3 regions of the Mycobacterium heckeshornense genome follow, and region 2 is predicted to be linked to each of the others. Evidence: riboswitches for the same ligand, from Rfam matches in the RefSeq annotation. Region 2 holds a riboswitch; each other region holds the start of a gene.
The links. A riboswitch is a leader RNA that binds a small molecule or an ion and turns the genes downstream of it on or off. The one in region 2 is predicted to bind magnesium.

Region 1 (5,917 bases), 230 kb from region 2:
AGCTACCGCACGGGCGCGTTCAACATGCGCAGATTCCAGTGTCTCGCGCAGGGTAGCGTCGCCGAAGACCACCGGCGCGTCGAGCTCAGCCGCTGCCGCCAAGAAGCGATTGCTCTCGTCATGCTCGATCACCGCGACGTCATGTCCGGCTGCGGTGAGATCACGTACGACGCGGATCCCCAGCGCGCTGAGGCCGACGACGATGATGTGGTTACGCAGATAACGCGCGCGTCGGCGTCCGGCGGTATGGACGAAGCGGCGCGACAGCAGCAGGTCGGCGATGAACGCGATCAGAACAGCCGTGGTGGCCATGCCGACGAACATCAGCACGACGCTGAACACCCGTAGCCAGGTGGGCTGTTGGACAAAGCTGACGTCGCCGTAGCCCACCGTCGTGATCGTCTCGGCGCTGAAGTACAACGCGTCAAGCCAGGTCATACCCGGCGGGCGCTGATAGCTGAACCGCAACAGGACAGTCGAGCCGATCAGCAGAACCAGCCCGGCCGCTGATAACGGGAAGAACGCCGGGTTGACGTCGTCACGGATTGTGCGCACGGCGTCACGCACCCGCCGCAACCAGGGTCGGCGTGCGCGTATTCTGCTCGGTTGCGGGAAGGTGATGGAACGGGCAGCCATCTCGTCGGCGGTCCCGATCATCGCTGCCCAGTCGCCGCCGCATACCGACACATCCCGGCCGGGACACACCATCACCTCGTCGCGGTTGGGGGAGTTCTCGCCGCCGATGACCGCCACCGGTGCCAGGTCGCCGTAGAGCTCGCGCAGGGTCGCATCATGCGGCGTCTCGGCGCCCCACACCACGAATTTGACGCCGGCCGCCTCGAACGGATGCACGGCATGTGCCAGACATGCTTCGACGATCGCGGGGGCGACCAGGTCGGCCACGTTCAAAATCGCACCCGGTCCGTTGTCGGCGGCCATAGCTGAGCGCAGGATGTCGTTGGCCAGCCGCGCCACAACGCGCACACGTGGGTTTGCTTTCCTTGCCAGCAAGGCGATTTCGAGATTTGTTGCATCATCGTCACCTGCGCAGACAACCGCAGCAGCGTCGGCGATTGCCGCCGAGGCGAGCTCCCTGTCGCACAGCTTGACAACGCTCGCGCCGGCGCTTTTCAGTTCATTGATGATTGTCGTCGCCAGCGCATCCTCACCGCTGACAAGGATGTGGCCGTACATGCCGTTCGCGGCTCCCATTGCTGAGGTGGAGGCAGGCCCGAATCTTCGCGGGCAGCGATATCAGGGACGTCTTGCTGTCATCCCACGCCTGCCTGGACTACTTTGACGACGACCAACACACCGGCAAGGACGAGGTAGACGCGCAGCGTCAAGAGCCCCGCCCGACGCACCGGAGACATGACCGGGCGAGGTAGGGCTGCCAAAGCAGGCATGCGCCAGGTTGCACGGACTCTGTCCCGGAATGCTTTTCGATCGGCACCGGTCAACTCCGGAAAGTTGTCGAGCTCCTCTAACTGTTCCGGATCCAGTGCGCCCAACGGGACGGTATCGTCCGCAGCACGACGGTCGGTGTACCAGCCGATTGCGAAAACAATTGCCGCGCCGAGGAAGCCGATCACAACTCCGGCAACCAGGCCGCCCTCGAGCGTTTCCGTCGACAGGTTGGGAAACAGCGTCACCGCCGTTAGCATTAGCGACAGCACGACCAGCGACCAGACGATTGCCCAGGCTAAGGCGTTCTGCCGGAAAGTGTTTGCCCATGGCCCCAGCACGGGACGGTCGTTGCACAGCAATACTAAAAACACTGTCGCCGAAGGCAGCAAGATACCGGCGAGAACCTGCACACCCTGGGTGATCAGGCCAAGGACATGATCCGGGCTAAAGGCAACCGCAGCCGACACCGCAAGCAGCGCAGCGTAAGTGCTGTAAAACAGTGGGGCCTCAGTGACCTTCCAGTGCAGCGAATGGGGCTTACCGACGGCATCGCCGAGCGCGTAGGTGGTAGACAGCCCGATCACGTTGGCGCCGACAAGCGAACAGTCCAGCAACACGATCGCAAACAACACGCCTACGGTATGGCCGACGTGGTGGGACAACTGGGAGGCCACCGCTCCCGCGTCGACGAAGTTGCCGGCGTCGTTGGTGCCACGTAAACCGAACGCGGTAGCCGCCATGAGCGCGATACCCCCGCCGATGACACCAACGATCCCTATGGCCAGATCTGCTCTGCCGTAAGGAATCCAGCGTGGCGTGATGCGCTTGTCCACCACGTTCGACTGCTGAAAGAACAGCTGCCACGGCGCCACGGTCGTCCCTACGATCGAGATGATTACCATCAACACGATCGAGTCAGGTTCGCCCGGCAACGACGGAATCAGCCCGCGCGCACTTTCGCCCACGCTGGGATGCACCAGCAACACCACCGGGACAAGCGCCACGTTGGCGGCGATCAGCACGAACATCAACCGTTCCCAGCGGCGGAAGGAGCCACCGGCGACCACCGCGAAGAGCAACACCGCTGCGGTCGGGATCGCAACCGTCTTAGGGCAGCCCAGAAATCCCAGCGCCAGTGAAACACCGATGAATTCGGTGACAATGGTCAACGCGTTGAGGATCAACAAGTCGCCCAGACTGAACGCGCCCCAGAACTTGCCGAACCGTTCGAAAATGAGTCTGGCGTGGCCAACGCCGGTGACCGCGCCCAACCGCAGCACCATCTCCTGGTTGACGTAGAGCACCGGGATCATCAAGACCAAGACCCACAGCAGACTCATCCCGTAGTTCTGACCCACCTCCGAGTAGGTCGCTACACCGCCGGCGTCGTTGTCGCCGATCATGACGATCAGTCCTGGTCCGGTGATCACCATCAGTGTCCGCAACCGCTGCCAGCGGGTCCGGCCCGGCGCCGTGGCGTCCTTGGCGATCCGGCCGAACGCGCCGATGATGTCACCGACGTGGGCGGCGTCCATTGCTGTCGGCCTGGATGCGCCGGCAATCGCCGGGTGCGTCACATCCGGTGCAGTTTGGACTGTGGCGCCATCGGTGGGCGGTGTGCCGACACGTCCGTGTACCTCGGTGGAGATGGAAGTCATCGGCTCCTCGCTATCTAGTGGGAAAACAGAGGACGTTGTGGGAAAGACATTATGGCTCAAGGTATTTCGGCGAACACGACAGCCAAGTCGCGGTGCGGGCGGTGTCCAGGACGTGCAGACGCCCCCGGCCATCCCACACCGTGGCAGGGCGGCGATGGCCGACCTGCGTCAGAGAAGTCCGGGCTCAGGCGACAGCAGAGATGCCGCGGCAGGATCCGGGCGAAGCAGACGCCGAATACCGATACGGACTATCGCTCGAATTCATCTGCGCCCTCACCTCCTTACGGCCGGGACACGCGCGGGTGTCACCCGATCGCAGCACGGCAGGGGATCGCGCACTCGGCGAAAATCTACCGGGCGGCACCCCTCTCGACAGGGCTTTGGCACTGCACGGCGTATCCGGTGTCGTCCGGAAGCCACTTGGGCTCAACCCTTAAGCCGGGAGGAGCTGTCCTGACCCTGGGCGTCTTTCGACGTTCGGGGTCAGTGGCCTTTGTCCGTGCAGACGCCTCACCTAGCGAGGTGCTTGCTCGTTCATGTTGACCTTCCCGCCCGGTGCCCGTCAAGCATTCGGCCAAAATTGCGGTGCGCGCCGTCGCGCGCCCGCACCGCCGTGGTTGGCAGAAGGTGACGCCACCTGGGTCGCTACAGCGGGGCCGGCTCTGGATGCGCGCCCCGCTGTCTGACAACCAAGGGCAGGACCAGTCGTGCTCACACCTGCCGATTCCGGCCGCCTCTCGAGCTCAGCACGCCGGTGCGAAAAGATTGCAGAAGATCACCGCGTCCGGGTTGACTGATGCGGCTTTAAGTGCCACGATGGCCGATGCAAGCACCTCGCTAGGTGAGGCGTCTGCACGGACAAAGGCCACTGACCCCGAACGTCGAAAGACGCCCAGGGTCAGGACAGCTCCTCCCGGCTTAAGGGTTGAGCCCAAGTGGCTTCCGGGACGACACCGGATACGCCGTGCAGTGCCAAAGCTCTGACGAGAGGGGTGCCGCGCCCGGCCACTTCGCCGGGTCGGCCTCACCCCAATGTGCGACGTGACGGCACCCCCGTGTGCCCTGGCCGTGAGGAGGTGAGAGCGAAATGAGTCCTAGTGATAGTCCGTATCCGAGTTCGGTGACCGTTTCGTTCGGATCCGACCCCGGCATTCTTTTCACCGCCTGAATCGGCTTGCGCCGCTTCATTTAACACGCACCGCTTCGTTGGTGAGCGTGCGTGACATTGACGTGCTCTGACACGACCGCACCGCTTTGGGTTCCGTCATGCCTGCGTAAGGAGAATTTCCATGTCTTTTGTGACCACACAGCCGGAGATGCTGGCCGCTGCAGCAGGCGATCTGCAGGGGATTGGCGCGGCGATGGCTGCCCAGAATGCGGCTGTCGCGGCACCCACCACCGGTGTGATTCCCGCCGCAGCGGACGAGGTATCAGCGCTGACTGCAACACAATTCGCCGCGCATGCACAGATGTATCAGGCAGTCAGCGCTCAGGCCGCAGCTGTACATGAATTTTTCGTGCGCGTTCTGGGCGCCAGCGCCAGTTCATATGCGGCTACTGAGGCCGCCAATACCATCGCGACTGGGTGAGGGGGTGCGTTGTGACGGCCTTGGCAATGGATTTCGGCCTCCTTCCGCCCGAAATTAATTCGGCAAGAATGTATTCCGGCCCCGGATCAGGACCCATGCTGACGGCCGCCGCGGCTTGGAACTCTCTGGCAGCTGAATTGCGTTCTACTGCAGCTTCTTACGGTGACGTAATCTCAGCGTTGACCAGCGGGGGGTGGCAGGGCCCTGCTTCGGCATCGATGGCTGCAGCGGCAGCCCCCCTATGTCGCGTGGATGGGTACCACTGCCGGGCAGGCCGAGCAGACTGCGGCACAGGCCACCGCGGCGGCAAGCGCCTACGAGGCAGCGTTCGCCGCGACGGTGCCTCCGCCGGTGATCGCGGCCAACCGCGCGCAGCTGGCCGCGCTGGTGGCCACCAACTTTCTGGGGCAGAACACCCCGGCCATTGCGGCCACCGAAGCGCACTACGCCGAGATGTGGGCCCAGGACGCGGCCGCGATGTATGGCTATGCCGGCGCATCGGCGGCGGCCACCCAACTAACCCCGTTTAACGTGCCGGCGCAGAACACCAATCCCGGCGCATTGGTAGCGCAGTCGGCCGCGGTGAGCCAGGCCAGCGGTAGCGCAGCGGGGACGAGCACGCAGTCGACGTTGTCGCAGCTGACTTCTGCGGTCCCGGCGGCCTTGCAGAACCTGGCATCGCCCGGCGCGTCGACGTCGTCGTCGTCCTCGGGGCTCGGTGGCATCCTGGGCCTGCTGACCGGACAGGGATCGGGGAACTCCGCGCTGGACAACCTCTGGAACCAGTGGGGGCCCAACGCCAATATCTGGAACACCATTTTCTCGTCGGGGTTCTACATGCCCAGCAACACGTTGGGTGCCTTCACAAGTTTGATGAGCGCCGGCGGAGGTTCGGCAGCCGCTGCCGAAGATGCGTTGGGCAACGCGGCGTCCGATGCACTCGGCGGAGCGGCAGCGGCTGCTCCGCTGGGCTCGCTCGGCGGCGTTGGCGGCCTTGGGAGTTTGGGCAGCGGCGTGTCGGCCGCGTTAGGGCAGGGTGCCTCAATCGGACCGTTGTCGGTACCGCCGAGCTGGACTGCGGCGGCCCCGCCGGTGAACGGTCTCGGCGCGGCATTGGGCAACACCCCGCTCGCGACACCGCCGGCCGTCGCGGCAGGGATGCCAGGCATGCCGCTAGCCAACGCCGCCGGTAACGGTACCGCTTCCGCTGCACCGAAATACGGCTTCCGCCCCACGGTGGTGACACGTTCGCCCGCCGCGGGA
Region 2 (8,246 bases):
CACGCCGACTGGCGACCCCGTACACCACGCCGCGCGGCGGCAACACCACCGCATGGATACCGGCCAACCGGCGCGCCTGGTGCATCGGCATGGCCGAGCGGGCACCGAACACCCGCGCTTCGTAGCTGGCGCCGGCCACCACGCCGCGGCCGCCGAGCCCCCCCCACCAGCACCGGCCTGCCCCGCAAAGTGGGACGGGTGAGCTGCTCGACCGACGCGAAGAACGCGTCCATGTCCAGGTGCAGCACCCAACGGGAGTCCACAACCCCTGATGCTATTGCGCTAGCCTCAAAACCCATGGCGATGAACTTGTGTCACCGGGTGTGCTGCAGCTCGAACCGCTACTTCAAAACCGTCGAGAATCGGCTACTGCCATGGGTTCTGGCCAATGTGGATCTCGGTGACGACGTGCTGGAGATCGGACCCGGCTACGGTGCCAACATCCGGGTACTGATTGACAAAGCCGCACACTACACGGCCGTCGAGATCGACCGGGCGATGGCCGAGCGGCTGCGCGCCAGCTACGGTGACCGGGCACGGATCATCCACGGCGACGGCACCGACACCGGCTTGCCGGCCGACAATTTCAGCTCGGTGGTGTGTTTCACCATGCTGCACCACATCCCGACTGCGGCATTGCAGGACCGCCTGTTCGCCGAAGCGTTCCGGCTGCTGCGGCCTGGCGGGGTATTCGCCGGCAGCGACAGTACGGTGTCGATTCCTTTCCTCCTCTTGCATTTCCGCGACACGTGCAACCCGGTGTCGCCTGATGCCCTGCCTAATCGGTTACAAGCGGCTGGTTTTCGCGATATCGGCGTCGACTTTCGCGACCGCCGCGTGCGCTGGCGTGCGGTCAAGCCTTAGCCGCGAAAGTGCCCCTGGCGACAGACCTACTCGAGAAACGACTCGGCATTGGCACTTTCGCGGCACTACAGTGGACATCCTGCGGCGTGAAGCGCCTCTCGGGCCCGCGCGACGATGACGTGCGGACGGTTGCGCAGCATTTCGGAACTCACCCGTACCAGCCGCCAGCCCCAGCGCTCGAGTTTGAGCGTGCGCTCGATGTCGTTAGCCCGGATCCACGGGTCGGTCCAGTGTTGAGGGCCATCGTATTCGACGCCGACGAGCCACTCGTGCCAACCCATGTCGATGCGGTACTTGCCCACCACGATCTGGGTCTGCGGCCTGGGCAGACCGCCGGCGATCAGTACCAGCCGGGTCCGTGTCTCCTGCGGTGACTCGGCGCCGGCGTCGACCAGCGGGAGCAGGCGTCGCAGCTGCTTTATGCCGCGAGCGCCGCGGTGGATGTCGATCAGCGGCTGAACTTCCCTGACGCTCACCCCCGTGGCTCGCGCCAAAGCATCGATGCGAATGACCGCCGTCCGCAAACCGGGACGCCGGCCAATGTCGAACGCGGTGCGCGCAGGCGACGTCACCGGAACACCGTCGACCGACGTGGTCTCGCCGCACAGCAGCGTTTCGTTGCGGGTGATGATCAGCGGCGGCGGGCGCTTGCGATCGGTGATCAGCTCAGCGGGCTCGTTTGGGTCGACCCACCTCGCACCGTGCAATGCGGCCGCAGAGTTGCCGGCAACGACCGCCTTCTTGCCCGACCACAGCCATGCGGCAAGCGCGCGATCTCTCGCGGTCAGCTCGGCGTCCTGACGCTGGTAGACGTTGCGGTAGATACGCGTGCAGGACCGTCGCAGCTCACGTTCGGTTAACTTTCCCTCGCGGAGTGCTTCGGTGCCGACGAACGGTGTGGCCGCCATAATCCCCCTCCGCGAAAGTGCAACGACCGACGCGAATACTCGAGAAATGCGTCGTGGAATGCACTTTCGCGGGTCAGAGTTTAGAGATCGCGACCCGGACGCCGTCACCAATTTCCACACCGTCGGGCGGCTCGCCGAATTCGAAACTGGTCGCCAGGATTTCGCGGGCGATCAGCTCGCGATGGATGTGAGCCCACTCGGCGCGTTCCGCGGGCACCGACATCACCACGCTGATCCGATCGGACACGTCGAGCCCGGTCGACTTCCGCAGCTCCTGCAGTTCGCGGATGCGGTCCTTCGCCCAGCCCTCGGCTTCCAATTCGGGTGTCACCGTGCCGTCCAGCACCACCAGCCCGGCCCCGTCGGGCAGCGCGGCGGTGAACTCGGGATCGGCGGCCACCAGCTTCGAGCTGTATTCGCCGGGTTGCAGGACGGCCGGCCCCGCGGTGAGCGTGCCGTCGGGATTGACGACGCCCTCGCCGGCCTTGACAGCCTTGATCGCGGCCTGCACCTGCTTGCCCAGCCGCGGCCCGGCCACCCGCGCGTTGACGGTGAGCTCGAAACGGCCATAGCTGTCGACGGCATCGGTCAGCTCGACCTTCTTGACGTTGAGCTCGTCGGCGATCAGTCCGCTGAACGGCTCCAACCGCTGCGGATCTGCCACTGCCACAGTTAGTTTCGACAACGGCAGCCGTACCCGCAACTTCTTGGCCTTGCGCAGCGACGAGGCCGCCGAGCACACCTCGCGGACCTGGTCCATGGCTGCGACCAGCTCGGGGTCGGCGGGCAGCGCGTCCGCTGCGGGCCAGTCGGTCAGATGCACCGAACGCTCGCCGGTGATACCGCGCCAGATCACTTCGGTGGTCAGCGGAAGCAGCGGAGCGGCCAGCCGGGCGGTGACCTCCAGCACGGTGTGCAACGTGTCGATGGCATCGGCGTCTTCGTCCCAGAACCGCTGTCTAGAGCGCCGCACATACCAATTCGTCAATGCCTCGGTGAATTGACGCAGCTGCTCGCAGGCACCTGCGATGTCGCAGACATCCATCGCCGCGGTCAGGTCGTCACGAAGCGCGGCCAGCTTGGCCAGGATGTAGCGGTCCAGCACATGCGACGAATCAGTGCGCCAGGAACCGACTTTCGGCGCGTACAAAGCCAGGAAGCTGTAGACATTCCAGAACGGCAGCATTACCTGACGCACACCCTCGCGGATGCCGGGTTCGGTCACGATGAGGTTGCCGCCGCGCAGGATCGGTGACGACATCAAAAACCATCGCATGGCATCGGACCCGTCGCGGTCAAACACCTCGTTGACGTCGGGATAGTTGCGCAACGACTTGCTCATTTTCTGGCCGTCGTAGCCAAGCACGATCCCATGGGCCACACACGTTTTGAACGCGGGCCGGTCGAACAGCGCGGTAGCCAGCACGTGCAGTGTGTAGAACCAGCCGCGGGTCTGCCCGATGTATTCGACGATGAAGTCGCCGGGATAGTGGGTGTCGAACCAGGCGCGGTTCTCGAACGGATAATGCACCTGCGCATAGGGCATCGACCCCGAGTCGAACCACACGTCGAACACTTCGGGGATGCGCCGCATCGTTGAGCGTCCGGTCGGGTCGTCGGGATTAGGCCGGACCAGCTCGTCGATATAGGGCCGGTGCAGATTGTCCGGGCGCACGCCGAAGTCACGCTCCAACTCGTCGAGGCTGCCGTAGACGTCGACCCGCGGGTAGGCCGGGTCGTCGGATACCCACACCGGAATCGGAGTGCCCCAGTACCGGTTTCGCGAGATCGACCAATCACGCGCGCCTTGCAGCCATTTACCGAACTGGCCGTCTTTGACGTGCTCGGGATACCAGGTGATCTGCTGGTTGAGTTCAACCATGCGGTCCCGGAATTCGGTGACCTTGACAAACCACGACGACACCGCCCGGTAGATCAGCGGGTTGCGGCAGCGCCAGCAGTGCGGGTACGGGTGCTCGTAGGTGTCGTGGCGCAGCAGCACCGCACCGTTGGCCGCTGCCGGGCCGGTGCCGTTTTTCAGGTCACGGATGATGTGCGCATTGGCGTCGAAGACGTGCTGACCCCGGTAGTCGGATACGGCGGCGTCGAAGCGCCCGTTGGAGTCGACTGGGGTGACCGCCGCGATGCCCACCTTGTCGGCGACCGCCATGTCGTCTTCGCCGTAGGCCGGCGCCAGGTGCACGACGCCGGTGCCGTCCTCGGTGGTGACGAAGTCGCCCGCCAGCACCCGAAAAGCGTTGGGCGAGTCCATGAAATATGGAAACGGCGGCAAGTAGCGCAGCCCCAGCAGATCTGCGCCGCAGTAGCGGCCCAGCACCTCGGGCTCATCGCCGAGCTCTCGCGCGTAGGCGCCCAATCGCGCCTCGGCCAGCACATAGCGCCGCTCCCCGGCCCGCACCTGCACGTAGGTCACGTCGGGGTTGACGGCCACCGCCTGGTTGGACGGCAGCGTCCACGGCGTCGTCGTCCACACCAGCAGATACGCACCCGCCAATTCGCCGTCGGGAACCCGGAATCCAACCGTGATGGCCGGGTCCTGGCGGCTCTGGTAGACGTCGTCGTCCATCCGCAGCTCGTGGTTGGACAGCGGGGTCTCGTCACGCCAGCAATAGGGCAGTACGCGGTAGCCCTCGTACACCAGGCCCTTGTCCCACAGCCGCTTGAACGCCCAGATCACCGACTCCATGTAGGGCAGGTCGAGTGTCTTGTAGTCGTTGTCGAAATCCACCCACCGGGCCTGACGGGTGACGTAGGCCTGCCATTCGTCGGTGTAGCGCAACACCGATTCGCGGCAGGCCTCGTTGAACGCCGCGACGCCCATCGCGTCGATCTGCGACTTGTCGGTGATGCCGAGCTGGCGCTCGACTTCGAGTTCGGCCGGCAGCCCGTGGGTGTCCCAGCCGAAGCGCCGCTCGACCTTGTAGCCGCGCATGGTGCGATACCGGGGCACGATGTCTTTGACGTAGCCGGTGAGCAGGTGCCCGTAGTGCGGCAACCCGTTGGCGAACGGGGGGCCGTCGTAGAAGACGTATTCTTCGGCGTCGGCGCGGCGTGCGATGCTGGCGCGGAAGGTGTCGTCGCGGGCCCAATAGTCGAGGACCTCGGCTTCCAATGCCGGGAAGTCGGGCGCCCCGCTGCCCAGTTTCGGATAGCTGTGCTCGCTCACTGCGTCGTCTCCTGTGCCATTGTCCGGCCCGGGGACGACGCCGCGCAGATGCGCGAGCGCCGCGGTACCACCCCGCTTGCCGCGCCTGGGACGCGACCGCTCGTTGACGGCTGTGACGGGCCTACCCGTTCGGTTCTACTGGGGCCCGCCTGCCGGCTGGGGCCTGTTCTTCCGAAGGCTCCCCGGTGATCGCCGGATCGACGCCGATGCTGGAAATTCTAGGGTCCGACGCATGCGGCCAATCAGCCCAGGGCGGCCTTCGCGTCGGCGAGGTTATCCGCGCCCAGCACCAGGCGGGTGTGGGTGGCCAGGTAGGCGGTCTCCAAGTTGACCTTTGCGTCGCCCAGCTTGTGGACCACCTCGGCCAGGGCGCCCGGCCGGTCTTCGATATCGAGGACGATGACTTCCTGCTCTTCGGCGATCTTGATACCGGCACCCTGCAGCGCTTCGAACGCCGGTGTGGCGTCGTGAACCAGGATGTGCACTTCGGACTGGCCGCCACCGCTGCTGAGCGCACACAGCCCCGCGATGTTGACACCGGCTTTGCCGAGCACATCGCCGACCCGGGCCAGCTCCCCCGGCTCGTCGTCAAGATAGAGCGTCAGATCGGTCGCCATGACCCGCTCCCTTCATGCCGTGCCCAGCACGTCAACGCTACTGCGCACAGCTGCGGTTGTTGCCGCAAATGCCCGCGCCGCACCGGCGCTGCGTCCCTCTAGACTGCGGCGCGTGGCCTTTGACCCGTTGTTCGCTCGTGACGTAGCCCTGCCGTTGGCGGCGGCCGCCTACGGCGTGCTCGGCGGCGGCCCCGTGGTCCTGCCGACCGGATTCGGGCAAACCGCCCTGATCCGCGCCGACGGCGCTGCGCTGACCGCGATGAGCGACCCGCACCCCGCAGTGACGGCGATGACCAAGGACACCAATATCTTCGGTCTGATGGGCCATAATCCGGCCAGTCGCACCGCGTTCGTGTCGTTTCGTGGCAGCGCGGATTTGGCGGATTGGCTGGCTGACATCGACGCGATTCCCCAGCCCTACCTCCCGATCGCGGGATTCGGGCAGGTCCATGCCGGCTTCCAACAGGTCTACGAGCTGGTCCGGGACAGCGTCGCCGCCAACCTGGCCCCGGCCACTGCCGGGGCCGACCATCTTCTGGTCACAGGGCACAGTCTGGGCGCCGCGCTGGCTGTGCTGGCAGCGCCCGACATCCGCCGCAACATGCCGCCGAACACCATCGAGCCGCGGCTCATCACCTTCGCCGGCCCGCGGGTCGGGCTTAGCGACTTCGCGGCCGCATTCAACGCCGCGATCGAAAGCTGTTATCGGGTGGTGAATTTCCTCGACATCGTGCCGCACGTGCCGCCGTCGCCGTACGTGCACGTCGGTGTCGAGATCGACGTCGACAGCGGCGGAGCGATCGATGTCGCGTGGCGCCACAGCTTGGCCGCCTACCGGGACGGGTTGACCGCACTCAGCGCCGCGGTATCTGCCTAGAACGCGACGCGCCGATCAAGGAGGCAACCACTGGTGACCGGCGCGTCGCGTCCTAGCTGCTCAAAGACAATGGCGCCAATACGCTAGTTGCCAGGACGCCCGACAGACAGTCGGCGACCTGGCAACTAGCGGCTCGGCGGAAAGGATTGCCCGGCGGTCATCGGATTACGCCCCGACCTCGAGCACTCCAACCCGCCACAGTGCCGCGTAGAGGTGACGCAGCGGAATGCTCAACAGGCGGGCAGCCCCGGTGACCAACGGGTCGCCACCGCCGAAGGGGTCGGAGTCGACGCGCCGCGACGCCTTCTTCGGCGCGGCTTCCTTCGGCGCGGGAGCCACGGTCAGCTTGGGAGCTGCCGTCGGCCGGGGAGCGGGTGCTGTGGTCACCACCTCGTCGTACAGAACAGCGGTCATGGTTGCCTCCTAGACGGAAATCAAGCGGTCATATTTGGACTCGCTGTTCCGTCCCGCGGTTCCGAGCAGGTCTCTGCTCCGGGGCAACGCGCGTCGGGCCGAGTCAGCTGGAGACGGCGTGCCGGGGACCGGATCGGGACGAAACAGGACCCCTATATCGGTCCGGACTCTCACTGGAACTCATTCGTCCCTCACCTCCTCACGGCACCGCCAGGTGCGGATTCCCGCACGATCAACGTGCACTGCAGGAGTACAGAACCCGACGAATGTCGGAGACCGCACCCCTCTCGCTAGAGCTTCGGCACCACACGGCGTGTCCGGGATAACCGGAAGCCACTTGGGCTCAACCCTTAAGCCGGGAGGAGCTGTCCTGACCCGGGGCGTCTCTCGACGTTCGGGGTCAGTGGCCTATATCCGTGTAGCCGCCTCACCTAACGAGGTGCTTGCCCTTCCGATGATGCACGAACAACTTGGACGGGTCAATTTAATCCCCGCCATCGTGTCGGTGAATTGACGGTATCTTTTCGGCCACGCCGCCTCCCCAGCCCGAACACGCGGCTAGGCGAGCTCGTAGTCGGCCAGCTCGGGGCGCGCCATGACCTCGCGAAACCGCGTAAAACTCCACGGCCACACGGCCGGCAACCCGCGGTCGTCGAGATACCAGCTTTTGCAGCCGGTCACCCACACCGTCTTCGCCGACGCTGTGGCCCGCGCATCCTCGAAGCGCGCGGTGGCCTCGGGGCTGGCGCTAATCGCTCGGTAGCGACCCTCGCCCAGTGCCTCGATGAGCTGCATGAGGTAGGCGAACTGCGCCTCGGCCACGTCGATCAGCGAAAAGTTGCCGACCGGCCCGTTGGGACCGTTGAGCATGAACAAGTTGGGAAAGCCCGGTACCGACACCGACAGATAGGCGAACGGACGGTGCGCCCACACATCATCGAGGCGAACCCCGTCGCGACCGACAACCTGGATCGGCCGCAGGAACCGGTCCACCCGAAACCCCGTCGCCAGCACCAGCACGTCCAGCCGGTGCAGCTCACCGTCGGCGGTGCGGATTCCGTCGGGCTCCACGCGGGCGATCGGCTCGGTGACCAGGCGGGCGTTGGGACGCTGGATGGCCTCGTAGAAGTTGGGCGAGATGATCAACCGTTTGCAGCCGGCCCGGTAGTCGGGCCGCAGCTTGTCTCGCAGCACGGGGTCGGCGACGTTGTCCTCGAGGTTGGCGTGGGCCGCCTGCTGCAGCTGCTTCAGCTGCGCCGAGTCGGCGTCGACGACCGCGTTGGCGAAGCTTTGCACGAACCCGCTGTTCAGCTCCTCGCGCAGCTTGCTCAACATCGCCGGATCAGCACGGTATCGGGCCCGGTCCGCCGCGTCGATCG
Region 3 (8,246 bases), 540 kb from region 2:
CGACAGGTTGGAATCAACCATCTGGCTCCAGGTCTGCATCACCCAGCATCGGAAAGCGGGGTCGTGCAGCTCGTAGACCTCTTCGCCGGCGTCAAAGGTGAAAACGGTGTGGCGGTTGACTTGGTTTGCGGTGTAGGGCGCCGGGTTCACCGCTGTCAGCAACACGGTGGCTTGCAGCTGCATCTCGATTCCGCCGAAGGTCTTGATCAGCCGCGGAACCTGCTGCGTCTTTTCGATGGCGTTCATCAGCCAGTAGCGCGGCCCGTTGAGCAGGACTGTGGCGGCGCCGTTTTCGGTCGCGATGGCCTGCGGGTCCAGCGCCGACCATAAGTCGGCGGGACAGTCGTTAAGCGGGTAAGTGCTGTAGACGCTGGCCTGCGGACCCGCTTCGCCGGGGGTCACCAGGAGCACTTCGCCGTAACGCTTCCCGGACACGCCGGTCTGTCGATGCTGGGCTGCCACGTTCGGTTCGGGGGCGGACACAGGGCGAAGTTAACCACTGACCGGGCAATTCTGCACCTCGACAAGGACGATTGTGCGGCTTGCGCGCCGGATCAGGCCGCATCGGCGGTTGTCGCCGCCCCGAGGCGGACTCCGCAACCAGGCAAACGTCACCGCGCACGCTTGCGCCGGCACACGGCGGCGGCTCACCTAGGCTTGTGGCATGCAACGGATTATCGGGACCGAGGTCGAGTACGGCATTTCCTCGCCGTCGGACCCGACCGCGAACCCGATCCTGACCTCCACCCAGGCGGTGCTGGCCTACGCCGCCGCGGCGGGCCTTCAGCGCGCTAAACGCACCCGCTGGGACTACGAGGTGGAATCCCCGCTGCGCGACGCCCGCGGATTCGACCTGAGCCGCTCGGCCGGTCCGCCGCCGGTGGTCGACGCCGACGAGGTCGGCGCGGCCAACATGATCCTGACCAACGGCGCGCGACTCTACGTCGATCACGCCCACCCGGAATACTCGGCGCCTGAATGCACCGACCCGCTCGACGCGGTGATCTGGGACAAGGCCGGCGAGCGGGTAATGGAAGCGGCCGCGCGCCATGTCGCCAGCGTGCCCGGGGCGGTGAAGCTGCAGCTGTACAAAAACAACGTCGACGGCAAGGGTGCCTCCTACGGGTCGCACGAAAACTACCTGATGAGCCGCCAGACCCCGTTCTCGGCCATCATCGTCGGCCTGACCCCGTTTCTGGTGTCCCGCCAGGTGGTCACCGGCCAGGGCCGGGTGGGCATCGGCCCCGCCGGCGACGAACCCGGATTTCAGCTGTCCCAGCGGGCCGACTACATCGAGGTCGAGGTCGGCCTGGAGACCACGCTCAAGCGCGGCATCATCAACACCCGCGACGAGCCGCACGCCGACGCCGACCGGTACCGTCGGCTGCACGTCATCATTGGCGACGCCAATCTCGCGGAGACGTCGACCTATCTCAAACTGGGTGCTACGGCGCTGGTGCTCGACCTGATCGAGGAGGGCATCGACTTAAGCGATCTGGCGCTGGCGCGGCCGGTGCACGCCGTGCACACCATCAGCCGCGACCCCTCGTTGCGTGCCACGGTCGCGCTGGCCGACGGCCGGGAACTGACGGGGCTTGCGTTGCAACGGATTTACCTGGACCGGGTGGCCAAGCTCGTCGACTCCCGTGACCCGGACCCGCGCGCCAACGACATCGTGGAAACCTGGGCCCACGTGCTTGACCTGCTCGAGCGCGATCCGATGGAGTGCGCCGAGCTGCTGGACTGGCCGGCCAAATTGCGAATCCTCGATGGGTTCCGCCAGCGGGAGAAGCTGAGCTGGTCGGCACCACGACTGCATCTGGTCGACCTGCAATACTCCGACGTCCGGCTGGACAAGGGCCTGTACAACCGGCTGGTCGCCCGCGGGTCGATGCGGCGTCTGGTCACCGAGCAGCAGGTGCTCAGCGCGGTGGACAACCCGCCGACCGACACCCGGGCCTACTTCCGTGGTGAATGCCTCCGGCGGTTCGGCGCCGACATCGCCGCCGCCAGCTGGGACTCGGTGATATTCGACTTGGGTGGCGACTCTCTGGTGCGGATTCCGACGTTAGAGCCGCTACGCGGCAGCAAAGCCCATGTCGGGGCGTTGCTGGATTCGGTCGACAGTGCCGTCGAACTAGTGGAACAACTGACGACGTGAGCTTGCCGTCCGGCGACGATGCAGGCCTGCAAGGCCTGGGGAGAAGCCGGACAATCGAACTTAAGCCCGGGGAAAGGTCGGTGTGGACCGGTAGGGTAGAGAGACCGGCGGACGCGTGACGCGCCGCCGATTGACGAAGCAGGAGGCAGCGATGGCTCAAGAGCAGACCAAGCGTGGCGGTGGCGGCGGCGATGACGACGACTTCACCGGCAGCAACGCCGCGGGCCAGGAGCGTCGCGAAAAGCTGACCGAGGAAACCGACGATCTGCTCGACGAGATCGACGACGTTCTCGAGGAGAACGCCGAGGACTTCGTGCGCGCGTACGTCCAAAAGGGCGGACAGTGACCTGGCCGTTCCGCGATCGCCTGGCCACTAACTCAGCACTTCCCGGAGTCCCATCCAGTCCCGTAGATCTGTCCTCGTTTGCCGACTTCCTGCGTCGGCAGGCGCCTGAGTTGTTGCCGGTGTGCGCCGGCGGCGCCGCCGAGTCTGGCGGGGCCGCCGGTGGCCAGCTGCGCCACGGCACCACGATCGTCGCCCTCAAATACCCAGGCGGCGTCGTGATGGCCGGTGACCGACGGTCGACGCAAGGCAACATGATCGCCGGGCGCGACATCAAGAAGGTGTATATCACCGACGACTACACCGCGACCGGTATCGCCGGCACCGCCGCGATCGCGGTCGAGTTCGCCCGCCTTTACGCCGTTGAACTCGAACACTACGAAAAGCTTGAGGGTGTGCCGCTGACGTTCGCTGGCAAGGTCAACCGGCTGGCGATCATGGTGCGCAACAACCTCGGTGCCGCCATGCAGGGGCTGGTGGCGCTGCCGTTGCTGGCCGGCCTCGACATCGATGACCCGGATCCGCAGAAAGCTGGCCGTATCGTGTCGTTCGACGCCGCCGGTGGCTGGAACTTTGAGGAGGAGGGCTACCAAGCGGTGGGCTCGGGGGCGATCTTCGCCAAGTCGTCGATCAAGAAACTCTACTCCCAGGTGACCGACCCCGATTCCGCGCTTCGGGTGGCGGTGGAAGCGCTCTATGACGCCGCCGATGACGATTCGGCTACTGGGGGACCGGATCTGGTTCGCGGTATCTACCCGACTGCGGTCACAATCGGCGCCGAGGGTGCCATCGAGGTGCCCGAGCAGCGCATTGCCGAGCTGGCCCGAGAGGTCATCGAAAGTCGTTCGCGTGCTGACACTTTCGGGCCCGACGCAGAGGCGCCACGGAGCGAGAAGTGAGCTTCCCGTATTTCATTTCACCCGAGCAGGCGATGCGCGAGCGCAGCGAGCTCGCCCGCAAGGGCATCGCGCGCGGCCGAAGCGTGGTGGCGCTGGCCTACGCCGGGGGGGTGCTATTCGTCGCCGAGAACCCGTCACGATCGCTGCAGAAGATCAGCGAGCTCTATGACCGGGTGGGTTTTGCGGCTGCCGGCAAGTTCAACGAGTTTGACAACTTGCGCCGGGGCGGCATCCAGTTCGCCGATACCCGCGGCTATGCCTACGACCGGCGCGACGTCACCGGCCGACAGCTGGCCAACGTCTACGCGCAGACCCTGGGCACCATCTTCACCGAGCAGGCCAAGCCCTACGAGGTCGAGCTGTGCGTAGCCGAGGTGGCGCACTACGGCGAGACCAAGCCCCCGGAGATGTACCGCATCACCTACGACGGGTCGATCAACGACGAGCCGCACTACGTGGTCATGGGCGGCACCACCGAGCCGATCGTCAACGCGCTGAAGGAGTCCTACACCGAAAACGCCGACTTGAGCACCGCGGTGCGCATCGCTGTCGAGGCACTGCGGGCGGGCAGTGGCAATGGCGCCGGTGATCAGCCGGCCCTCGGCGTGTCCACCCTCGAGGTGGCGATCCTTGACCAGAACCGGCCGCGGCGGGCCTTTCGGCGAATCACCGGCACCGCGCTGGAGGCGCTGCTACCCGAAGCCGAGGGCTCGGCCGGCGGCAGGTCGTCGAAGTAAGCCGGCCACCGCGTGGCTTGGCCGACAGGACAGGATGGCAAGCTGCGGAGGTCGCCTGATGAGCGAGCTGCATATCCCGGTGATCGACACCTTCGCGGGAGAGTATCTGTTCTTGTCGAACTTCGCGCCCGCACCGACGCCGCATCGTGGTTGGCTGTACCCGACCAGCGAGCACGCCTTCGCGGCCGCGAAGACACGAGACCCGGCTGCGGTGGCCGCGATCCGCAATACCGACGATCCGGCCCGCGCCAAGCAGATCGGCCGTGCCGCGCCCTTGGTCGAGGGCTGGGAAGCCGGCGGCAAGTTCGCGGCGATGGAAGAGGTGGTCACGGCGAAGTTCGGCAACAATCCCGACCTGGCGCGCCGGCTGCTGGAGACCCAGGGCGTTCTGCTGGTGGAAGGCAACACCTGGCATGACCAGGTCTGGGGATCGTGCAGGTGCGACGAGCACTGCAACATCCCCGGCGCAAACGCGCTCGGTGTGATCTTGATGGCGGTGCGGCTGCGGCTGGCGGCGCAGCGCACCCCGGCTTGAACCTCCCGGTAGCCAAGCGGCGAGCTCGTCGGCCGCGGGACGCGAACGACATCAACGGCTTTGGCCCGGAGCCCTTGTTGCCGAGAGTTCAAATCGGTGCTACCTTGCGGAAGCACCTCGTTAGGCGAGGCTTCTGGACGAACATAGGCCACTGATCTGACGACGTCGAGAGACGCCCAAGATCAGGACAGATCTCCCCGGCTTAAGGGGTGGTCCCAAGTGGCTTTCCCGGCGCTGCGGGGATACGTCGGCCAGTGCCAAAGCTCAACGTGTGAGGGCGATGTCGCCGCTCGACCGCGTTTGCGGTGCCCCTCTGTGTGCACGAAATGACCGACATCGAGTACGGAAGGCAGGTGTTCCCATGACCAGCATGATCGACGTTCGCGTCGCCGGTTCAGCCGATGGGTTGCGCCTGACTCCGTATGAGGCGATGCGCCAGGACTTGCTGTTCATCCGCGGCGAGCTTGAGCGGGCGGGTATTCCGTTCCTGCTCATCCGCGGTGCCGACGGGCGGCCGGCACTCGTCGTTGACATTGCCCTTCGCGCCCGGGTCGCTGACGCGTTGATGGCGGCCTGCCTGGACGCGCCGCTGCGCGCGAAGATCCTCGACGGAACCGGGCGCCGCTCGGTGTATCTCGGCGACGGCTTGCTCTCAGTGGACTCGGACCCGCGGCTGCTGCGCGTGTTTCGTCGGCGCGAATGTCCGCGCTCCGGCATGCGTTACGGCGCTTCCGCCGGGGTGGAGTTACAGTTCTGGGTGTTCGACGGGCAGCACGCCATCTGCCCGATCGAAAATTCGCTGACCCGCAAGACGTTGGCGCTCAGCGAGGTTGTGTACACCACCGTCGAATTGCACGGCCGCACCTGGCCGACGATCGCCGGGATGTTCACCCCGCATGCGGGCGACATCACGTTCGACATCGACATGGTTTTCTCCTGGGTGGACGGCAACGACCCGGAGTTCCGGGCGCGCCGCGCGGCGGCGATGACGAATTATGTTGTCGGTGAAGGCGATGACGCCGACGCGCGGATCCGCCAGGTTGACGAACTGAAGTATGCGCTGCGCGCGGTGCATGCCTTCGCGCCGTGGGTGCGCCGGATTTTCATCGCGACCGACTCGCCGGTGCCCGAGTGGCTCGCGCCGCATCCAAAGATCACCATTGTGCGCGCCGACGAACACTTCACCGACCCTTCTGTGCTGCCGGTGTACAACAGTCACGCGGTGGAGACTCAACTGCACCACATCCCCGGCCTGGCCGAACATTTCCTGTACTCCAACGACGACATGTTCTTCGGCCGAGCGGTTTCGCCGGCGATGTTCTTCTCCCCGGGTGGCGTCACTAAATTCATCGAAGCGCCTACGCGAATCGGGCTCGGTGGCAACCACCCGGAGCGCAGCGGTTACGAGAACGCGGCACGGGTCAACCGCCAACTGCTGTGGGACAGGTTCGGCAAGATCATCACCCGGCACTTGGAGCACACGGCTGTCCCGTTGCGCAAGAGCGTGCTGTTTGAACTCGAGCGCGAGTTTGCGGCCGACTTCGCCCGCACTCAGGCAAGCCGCTTCCGTTCCAGCACCGACATCTCGGTAACCAATTCGCTGTACCACTACTACGCGTTGATGACCGGGCGCGCGGTTCAAAACGAGGCGGCCAAGGTCCTCTACGTCGACACCACGTTGCGGTCGGGGCTGGCGAAACTGCCGAAACTGTTGAAGAAGCGCAAGTTTGACTTCTTCTGTCTCAACGACGGCAGCTTCCCAGAGGTCAGCGCCGAAGAGCGGGCACAGGTCGTTGGCGAGTTCCTCGAACGCTACTTCCCGGTGCCGGCGCCGTGGGAACGAGCGGCCGCCGACGAGTAAGACCTCCCAGCGGGCGGGCGCGCTGGACCCCGCCCGCTGGGAATCACTCGCGACGCGCCAATTGCGGGGCGATGCGTGGTATCCGGGTGGCCGGCAGGATGCTTACCTGGGCGTCGGCCAGCTGACGGCGGACGGCGTCCGGAGAAACGAACCGTCCCACTGTTGCTCCGGCGACCAGCGGAATGACAGTGTGCACCACCGTATCTGGGTAACAGTGCACGAGGTTGAACGCCTGCGCACCGTCACGGCCACGGGTTCCGGGCGTCAGCAGATCTTGGGTGTAACAGCTGGCCGAGGCCACCGACACCGGGATGCCGGCGAAAGTTGCTGTGGTGGAATAGTGCAGGTGCCCGGCAAGAATGCTGCGCACATCGCTGCCGCGAAGCACGTCGGCCAGTGCGGCTTGATCGCGCAGCTCCACCATGACGGCCAGATCCTGCACGCAGGGAATCGGGGGGTGGTGCATCGCCAGCATGGTGCCGAAGGGAGCAGGTTCGGCCAGTTGATCGGCCAGCCATCGTAGCTGATCCGGCGCGACCTGCCCGTGGTGATGGCCGGGAACCGATGTGTCCAACACGATCACACGCAAGCCCGCGACGTCGTGCACCCGGTCCATCGGCGTCATGGTTGGGGTCTCGCGCAGCAGATGTTCGCGCAGCGATGCCCGGTTGTCATGGTTGCCCATCACCCAAATGATCTGGGCGCCAAGACGATCGGCTAATGGCTCGACGAGTTCGCGCAATTTGAGGTAGGCACCGGGTTGACCCGTGTCGGCGAGGTCACCGGTGAAGATCAGTGCGTCCGGCCGAGTTTGGGAGGCTTCAAGCCGCAGCAGCAACTCAGCCAATCGCGCGTCTGCGTCGACGTCCCCGTACAGTTCGCCGTCGCCGGCCATCAAGTGGGTGTCGCTGATATGTGCGATAACGTGGTCAGGCCGCGAGTACTCCGCGACCCTGGGTCTGTCCACTGGACTAATGAGGACCTCTCAGATGAGCAAGCTCGCTTGATCGGGTCGTATCAACTCTACCCGAGTGATTACCGGTTGCCGGTAAGGCGTGCCTTGACCTCGGTGAGTCGGTCGAACGGCGGGCGCGCGTCCGGAGGTGTCATGCCATCGTGCGTGATGCGGCGGCGTCGATACCACCAGATCACGCATTCGCGGTACGACGATGCGCTGCGCAGCGTCTGCGACCACGACCGGCAGTCTCCAATGAGCCGACGCATCAGCTCGGTGTCCGAGGCCGCATCGCTGAGCCGCATTGCGTCCAGCTTCTCGGCCAATCTGCGGAAGTCGTCGGCGTGCGCGCGTAGCTGCGCGACCCCTGCCTGTGCTGCTCGCATGCCTCACCCTGGCACGCCAGCGCGGCCGACCGCGGACATCATCCACAGCGGGCCTGCCCACGAGTTGCCCATTTAACCAGTACGCTCGAATCGTGCAGCGGCGAATCATGGGCATCGAGACCGAATTCGGTGTCACCTGCACGTTTCACGGCCACCGGCGTCTATCCCCGGACGAGGTGGCCCGGTACCTATTTCGCAGGGTGGTGTCGTGGGGCCGCAGCTCCAACGTGTTTTTGCGCAATGGCGCCCGACTCTACCTCGACGTCGGCAGCCATCCCGAGTACGCCACCGCCGAATGCGACAGCCTGGTGCAGCTGGTCACCCATGACCGCGCCGGCGAACGGGTGCTGGAAGACCTGCTCATCGACG

Region 1: linked by a shared signal. The riboswitch ahead of MHEC_RS11835 (NRAMP family divalent metal transporter) and the one ahead of MHEC_RS12850 (Rv1535 family protein) in region 2 are both predicted to bind magnesium.
Region 3: linked by a shared signal. The riboswitch ahead of MHEC_RS10415 (stealth family protein) and the one ahead of MHEC_RS12850 (Rv1535 family protein) in region 2 are both predicted to bind magnesium.

What each region holds. Positions count from the first base shown of each region.
Region 1 is NZ_AP024237.1:2,466,123-2,472,039, reverse strand. It holds gene MHEC_RS11840 (potassium channel family protein) at 1-1,194, opposite strand, end outside; gene MHEC_RS11835 (NRAMP family divalent metal transporter) at 1,272-2,942, opposite strand; M-box (ykoK) riboswitch at 3,423-3,594, opposite strand; M-box (ykoK) riboswitch at 3,892-4,064, shown strand; gene MHEC_RS11830 (PE family protein) at 4,355-4,654, shown strand; partial or broken gene MHEC_RS11825 (PPE family protein) at 4,681-5,917, shown strand, end outside.
Region 2 is NZ_AP024237.1:2,695,812-2,704,057, forward strand. It holds partial or broken gene MHEC_RS12820 (DNA polymerase IV) at 1-263, opposite strand, end outside; gene MHEC_RS12825 (class I SAM-dependent methyltransferase) at 298-864, shown strand; gene MHEC_RS12830 (DUF559 domain-containing protein) at 930-1,772, opposite strand; gene ileS (isoleucine--tRNA ligase) at 1,846-4,959, opposite strand; gene MHEC_RS12840 (amino acid-binding protein) at 5,202-5,576, opposite strand; gene MHEC_RS12845 (lipase family protein) at 5,689-6,453, shown strand; gene MHEC_RS12850 (Rv1535 family protein) at 6,619-6,867, opposite strand; M-box (ykoK) riboswitch at 7,143-7,313, opposite strand; gene MHEC_RS12855 (flavin-containing monooxygenase) at 7,426-8,246, opposite strand, start outside.
Region 3 is NZ_AP024237.1:2,160,539-2,168,784, forward strand. It holds gene MHEC_RS10385 (hypothetical protein) at 1-462, opposite strand, end outside; gene dop (pup deamidase/depupylase) at 665-2,161, shown strand; gene MHEC_RS10395 (ubiquitin-like protein Pup) at 2,313-2,507, shown strand; gene prcB (proteasome subunit beta) at 2,504-3,403, shown strand; gene prcA (proteasome subunit alpha) at 3,400-4,140, shown strand; gene MHEC_RS10410 (NADAR family protein) at 4,199-4,675, shown strand; M-box (ykoK) riboswitch at 4,785-4,958, shown strand; gene MHEC_RS10415 (stealth family protein) at 5,037-6,536, shown strand; gene MHEC_RS10420 (metallophosphoesterase) at 6,580-7,503, opposite strand; gene MHEC_RS10425 (hypothetical protein) at 7,572-7,877, opposite strand; gene pafA (Pup--protein ligase) at 7,970-8,246, shown strand, end outside.